Linked DNA regions of Candidatus Kuenenia stuttgartiensis. The main gene of each other region encodes a partner of the protein of the gene in region 2 in a complex. Links are inferred from orthologs where the notes say so. Each region holds a gene or a part of one and is shown on either strand. Other genes may lie near its edges.

Evidence for each region. The genes of interacting proteins can lie anywhere in the genome.
Region 1: the proteins of accD (region 2) and accB are in contact, whole or in part, in a solved structure (PDB 8UXZ), measured with the Escherichia coli proteins. The link is inferred for Candidatus Kuenenia stuttgartiensis from one-to-one orthologs.

The regions. Positions count from the first base shown.
Region 1 is NZ_LT934425.1:3,885,139-3,888,324, reverse strand. The notes cover bases 1-2,737. They hold accB (acetyl-CoA carboxylase biotin carboxyl carrier protein), read right to left. Parts: upstream 1,736-2,737; coding sequence 1,265-1,735; downstream 1-1,264. Other genes in these bases: KSMBR1_RS18090 (M24 family metallopeptidase), read right to left, coding at 1,955-2,737; accC (acetyl-CoA carboxylase biotin carboxylase subunit), read right to left, coding at 1-1,223. Outside these bases: more of KSMBR1_RS18090, read right to left, coding at 2,738-3,022; chromosomal replication initiator protein DnaA, read right to left, coding at 3,107-3,186. UniProt on the Escherichia coli protein: This protein is a component of the acetyl coenzyme A carboxylase complex; first, biotin carboxylase catalyzes the carboxylation of the carrier protein and then the transcarboxylase transfers the carboxyl group to form malonyl-CoA.
Region 2 is NZ_LT934425.1:1,529,624-1,533,509, reverse strand. Bases 498-3,483 are described here. They hold accD (acetyl-CoA carboxylase, carboxyltransferase subunit beta), read right to left. Parts: upstream 2,394-3,483; coding sequence 1,602-2,393; downstream 498-1,601. Other genes in these bases: rpe (ribulose-phosphate 3-epimerase), read right to left, coding at 2,789-3,483; KSMBR1_RS06970 (hypothetical protein), read right to left, coding at 554-1,021. Also shown: KSMBR1_RS06975 (hypothetical protein), read right to left, coding at 33-452; more of rpe, read right to left, coding at 3,484-3,487; KSMBR1_RS06945 (phosphoglycerate kinase), read right to left, coding at 3,549-3,886.

The sequences.
Region 1 (3,186 bases), 2.4 Mb from region 2 along the record:
CTCAATGCCCTACGCATACAGGCAATTGCTTCCTCACGTGTGTTTTGATGTACAATCAACTTAGCGATTAATGAATCATAGTACGGCGGGATTTCATAGCCGGAGTGAATGTGAGAATCCACCCTAACCCCTCTCCCTCCTGGAGGATGATAATTTGTGATCTTCCCCGGTTGCGGCCGAAAATCATTATAAGGATCTTCTGCATTGATCCTGCATTCTATAGCAACCCCCTGACTGCGAATTTTTTTCTGTTTAATATTTAATCTCTCTCCACTGGCAATCTTTATTTGTAATTTCACTAAATCTATTCCCGTCACCATTTCCGTAACCGGATGTTCTACCTGCAAACGTGTATTCACCTCTATGAAATAATAATTATTTTCCTTATCTAATAAAAATTCAACAGTTCCGGCATTTGTATAATTAATGGATTTTGCCATTTTTATGGCAGCCTTACAAATATCTTCCCGCGCCCGATCGGTAATGTATGGTGCAGGGGACTCTTCGATTAGTTTTTGGTGTCTTCGCTGCATGGTGCAGTCCCTTTCGCCCAAATGTATAATATTCCCGTAATTATCTCCAACTATTTGCACCTCAATGTGACGTGCATCTTCAATATATTTTTCTATATAAATAGACGAATCCTTGAATGCAGCCTTAGCCTCTCTTTGGGCAATAGTCAATGAATTAATGAGGCTTATATCATTATGAGCTACCCGCATTCCCCGTCCACCGCCCCCTAAAGAAGCTTTAATGATTACGGGAAAACCTATTTCATGTGCAACGCTTAACGCTTCCTGCTGACTTTTTATTACAGACAAACTTCCGGGAACAACAGGGACCTTGTTTTCTATTGCAATTTTCCTTGCTTCAGTCTTATTGCCAAGCTTCCTCAATGCATCAGATTTCGGGCCAATAAATACGATATTTGACGATTCACAAACTTCCGCAAAATGACTCACTTCCGATAAAAAACCATACCCAGGATGGATTGCTTCTATATCCGTGATCTCTGCAGCGCTGATGATGCTCGGAATATTTAAATAACTACCTTCCGCATCAGCAGGTCCAATACACACTACGATATCGGCTAGCTTTAAATAAGTGGCATTTGCATCCGATTTTGAGCAAACAGCGACAGTCTCTATCCCCATTTCGCGGCATGCCCTAATGATTCTCAAAGCAATTTCACCTCTATTTGCAACCATTATCCGGGAAAACATATTTCCTTCTTCCTTAATTATTTGAAATGATTCGAGTCCACTTATATCGTCGCTTTCTTTGTCTGTCGGACGCGAAAGAGCGGTTGCCCATACTCAACGGCCTCCCCATCTTGTACATATATTTCAATAATTTCACCTACCATTTCCGCTTTTACTTCATTCATAATTTTCATTGCTTCTATGATACAAACAACGGTTTCTTCATTTACGAAATCACCAATTCCAACACAAGGACTCTCGCCTGGAGCAGTAGAACGGTAAAATGTTCCCACCATGGGCGAATAAATCTCAGAAGAGCTTTCATTTTCCCGGGAAATTGCGAATGGCTGTTCTATCTGTTGGGCTTGCGCCGGATATAATGGTGGAATTGTCTGGTGAGAAATAGTTTGTGAATACCCGGAGATCCCCTTTTTTATTTTTATTTTTGTCGCTTCCTCTTGAATTTCGAGCTCAGACAACTCGCTCTCATCCATAATTTTTATCAATTGCTTTACTTTCTCTATAATGTCCATTATTTTTCCCTATATAAAATTTAGTAATTATCAAATAGTAAAGCGAAAATAGCATCTCTTATTACGAATTGTTTCATGTGTAAAAAATAAATTTCGGGCTTACGTGAAGAGATAAAGGATTGATTAAACGATGGGCTACTGAATGAATAGCTTTTCTATAATAAATATAGGCTATTGTTAAAAAGGGTCTTGCAGAATTTCCGCAATGAACACGTTAAATCATTCGTCAATATCCGATAACTTTTTAGGCAGTTTACTCAACACCTCACATCCCGTCGAGGTAACCAATACCAAATCTTCTATTCTAACACCTCCCCATTGGGGAATATAGATGCCTGGCTCTACAGTAAAAACCATGCCTTCTTTTAATATTTCATTGCTTTTCCTATTAATAAATGGCGCTTCATGAACTTCTAGCCCTACTCCGTGACCCAAACCGTGACCAAAATACTTTCCAAATCCTTTTTTCTCAATATAACCCCTTGCAACGGCATCTATTTTCTTTGCTATTACGCCAGGCCTTATGCTTCCAATTGCAAGGTATTGTGCATCAAGCACTATTTGATATATCCTTCGGAATTTCGGGGATATTCTATCCATGGTCTTAAGTCTTGTCAAGTCAGAATTATAATCCTGAAATCTTGCTCCCCAATCAATTAAAACGGTATCCCCTCTTTGAATCATGGTTGTTGAAGGGCGTGCGTGCGGCTTTGATGCATGTTTACCAACGGCACATATGATATCAAATGAACTTTTTTCCGCGCCCTGTTTCCTCAATTCATATTCTAAAATATCCGCTATATCTTTTTCAGTAATGCCATATTTTATTTTGCTTTGAACATTTGTATATGCTTTTTCCGCTATCCCTATAGCCTTCTGTATTTTTTCTAATTCATCCTTTGTTTTCTGCTTTCTATAATTCTCTACTATTCCTTTTACCGTAAGCATACAAATGTTATTTATTCTTTGTTTAATCTCATTAAACTGGTCTACTGAAATATATAAAGACTCGACGAGAAGTTTTTTTATTTTAAGTTGTTTAATCTTTCCACATATCGAATTTGTCAATGATATCTTTCTTTCTACTATTTTTATTTCCGGATTATCCTGGTGTGCTTGTTCTATATACCTGGAATCAGTGAATAAATAGTCGCTTCCCGGTGTTATTAAAAGAGCACTATCAGAACCTTTAAAATTCGTAATGTATCTGATATTTATCTCATTCGTGACTAAAAACCCATCCACGCCGTCTTCTTCTAATTTTTTCTTTATCTCGCCTAAACTCATAAATATCTAATTTACAGGAATAATTACATCTTTAATGTGCTTAACACTGTTTTTTAATTCGACATCATGCGCCATTCTCAGGGTCTATTTACGACTTTTTTTAATTTTTTCCATAAGTATATCGAGGAACGATTTAAACTGGTCATCTTTTTTCAATTCTTCGT
Region 2 (3,886 bases):
TATTCCAATGAATAGTCGTCAGGCATTAAAGATTATTTTAGATTTCCTTTTTCATAGTATTTTATAAGTTTAGATATAAGTTTATCGACGCTGCAATTCTCGATGTCAGCCAATTTATTAAGCTTTTTGAAATTTCCTGTAGAGATTTCTTTGTCCAATACCTTTACAGAACCATCATTCCAGTGAAGTTTATTTCGGTCAGCTAGAATGAATTTTTCCGGGTAGAGTTTTGCCGCCCTCTTTTTCACTTGATTCCATGCTTCATTGATATCGCGTGTAGCAGACATTTGGCCCAACAATCCCATATTGTAGACTATGGTCTCTTTGAAGTTCTTAGTTCCCGCAGGAAGTTGTAAGAGAATTTCCAACATAGCTTCGGACAGTTTGGCTTTAGATAGTCCAGTACCCATACCTGCTCTTCTCATTTCGCCGAACATTTTCTTGTTAAACATTGAACCTCCTTGGCTGTGACTACAAATTATAAATGAATACGACTATTTCTAAGCCTAACTACCAAAATCAACGGCGGCGCTTTTTGCCGTTCTAGCCAAAGCTATTCTCTGTAATAATATGGATCATCAAACATTGATGCCCGTTCATTCCTTTCTGATATGCACCGCATCGGACATACCACACATGCTTCTGTTAGCGAATCCCATGCTTTGGCAGCAATCGTCAATAACTTATCTACAAGTCTATCTCCGATAGCAGGAAAAAATTCCTCAATTGCCTCGTGTCCCAATCTGACATTGGCGATCCGCCCTTCCAGTTTATCAAGAATAACCTTCTTAAGGTGTTTTGCGTAATAAATGCAGAAATTTTTTAACCGGAGATTATCTATTCCCTTTTGATATAACTTCTCCGTTAATCGTTTCTCTTTCGCAAGGAAATGACCAAATCCCTGCGCGAACTCAAACAGAAACCAGTTAATTTTTGTTTTCTCCTTGTCGTTTAAAAAAAAGTGACTCGGAGAAATGTGATTTTTCTCATCACTATTGTTATGATGTCTTGAAATAATCATTATCCTCTCTTCGTATCCTCTCAAAATTTCATGGTAAAAGTATAGAAAAAGAATTCCTAATTTTAATAAAAGCAACAAAAAATCGTATGATATGAGGGACACTTCCTGAATTTTGGATTATGCCTCGGCCGTATTAATAGGGGAAGTGTCACGATATTATATCTGAACGGGTAAAAAATCTTCATCAAAAAAACTGGATTCAGGCTGTGGTGGCGCTTTTATGTTTGATTCCATTGAAAAAAAATATAAAAACTGCGCGAAAGAATTGGTCTGGCGGTGGTTTTTCCTGGCGAAAAATCCACCACCGTTCCGGATACAAAGGAGATACGGCGGTATCATTTTCATGAAATGCGTGTGCAGGTTGCGATAAAAAGGGCGGTACAGGATGCAAAAATTTGTAAACGTGTTGCAACTCATACGTTTCGCCGTAGCTTTGCAACGTATCTAATGAAAAAGGCAGAACCTCAGTAATTGGAGTTCTGCCTATAATTAAGATTGGCTCCTCGGGTAGGATTCGAACCTACAACCTAGTGGTTAACAGCCACCCACTCTACCATTGAGCTACCGAGGAAGATTTTTATTAATTAACATGCAAATATTGAATCAACCTTGAAATTTCATGCTTCATGTTTTTACGATGTACAATCATATCAAGAAAACCATGCTCAAGCAAAAATTCCGCCCGCTGAAAATTACCAGGAAGTGTTCGTTTTATTGTTTCCTGAATTACTCTGGGACCTGCAAAACCAATCAGCGCCTTTGGTTCGGCAATAGTAATATCTGCCAATGAAGCAAAACTTGCCATTACTCCACCCAGTGAAGGATCGGTTAATACCGATATGTATAGCCCGCCCGCCCGTTGAAACCTTGCTATGGCGGCGCTCGTTTTTGCCATTTGCATAAGAGAAAAAATACCCTCCTGCATGCGAGCTCCTCCGCCTGAACCAGAAATAATCACCAAAGGGAATTTTTGATCCATAGCCTTTTCTGTTATGCGGACAATCTTCTCCCCAACCACAGAACCCATACTTCCCATTATGAAGCTGGGATCGGTAATCCCTATCATGATGTCAGCGCCATTCACCTTTCCTTTTCCAACTATAGCGGCCTCTTTCAGTCCGGATTTAAGCTGGTCGGCAGTAACCCTTTCTGGGTATGACATGCGGTCAAAAAAATTCAAAGGATTGGTGGGCTTCATATCAGTCCAATACTCTTCGAAACTGTCTTCATCAAGCAGCAATTTTAATCTGTCCCTGCTAAAAATGCGAAAATGGTAATCACACTCGGGACAAACCTGGAAGCTTTCTTCAACGGTTTTCCTATATACCAAATTTTTGCACCAGTCGCAGCTTATCCATAAGCCGTTTGGCATATCTTTCTTTTTTCTAAAGAACACCATTGAATTGCCATGCCCCCATTAAATTAACAAAAGGGATATTCGCTCCATCATTGGCAAACATTGTTTTTGACCACTTATGCAACGTTTTCCCGTGCAAAATATCCCATATATACTATTGTGAAATACAGAAAAACTAATAACTATTCAGCGTAATTTATTAAACTACCGGAGATCAGAGCGCAACTCGTTTCCAAACAGATACTTCACTATGTTCAGTACAAGGTTTGGGAATGAGCCGTGTATCGTTTACGCTGAATAGTTACAAAAACCGTCAACAAAACAAGAGATAGTTTAAAACTTTTTAACCAAAAAACAAGCTATTTTTATATATTTCCAGGAAACAACTTCTTTGGACAATAAAAAGGAATTTATCTGTTAACAAGATTAACAGCATCTTTTTCCATGGTTTGTTCGGCAATTTGTTTCAGGGATTTAATCGCATTGCCAGGGTCACTCGTTTTAAAAATAGCAGAAGCGGCTACGATTACATTTGCCCCTTGTTTTACTACCTGGGAAATATTGTCTGGTGTAATTCCTCCATCTACCTGAATATCCATTTTATCCGGCGCTTTATCGCGGAGCCTTGCAATCTTAGGCAAGGCAATTGGAATAAATTTCTGGCCAGCAAAACCTGGATTTACCGACATGACGAGCGCCATATCTACCTGATCCAGAAAATTTTCTATCATTTCTACGGGCGTACCCGGATTTAACGATATACCAACTTTCATCCCCGTACTTTTGATCAGAGAAATAATCTCTTTGGGGTTTTTTACCGTCTCAATATGAAATGTAATTATTCCATTGCCTTCCGCCGCCCCGGCAAATGCTTCCACATAACGTTCCGGATGTTCGATCATTAAATGTATATCTAATGGTATATTTGTTATCCGCCTTATCCCCGCAACAATAAAAGGCCCTATGGTAATATTGGGGACAAAATGGCCGTCCATAACATCAATATGAATGAGATCGATTCCCGCCGCTTCAATGCGTTTGATTTCTTCTTCAAAGCGCATGGGATTTGCCGCCAGTATTGAAGCGGATATTTTAATCTTATTTCTCATTCTTCGTATTTCCTTTGTTTTAGCATAGATCAATAGAGAAGTTACGGAAGATGTCCGTATATTATATTTTTTTGTCCGTAAGCGATGCTATCCCGGGGAGATCTCCGCCTTCCAATAATTTCAAAAAAGCCCCTCCGCCGGTTGAAATAAATGATACCTCGTGCGCTTTCCCTGCTTTGTGAAACGCCATGTCGGTATCACCGCCGCCCACTACGGTGGATGCGTGAGAACTTGTTACGATATCTACCATGGCGTATGTTCCTCTGCTGAATGCATCAATTTCAAACGCCCCCATAGGGCCGTTCCATAAAATTGTTTTTGCGTCCTGCAATACCGCGGAAAAAAGTTTTATCGTTGCAGGGCCTATGTCAAGGGCAATCCATCTTTCTGGTATTTCCT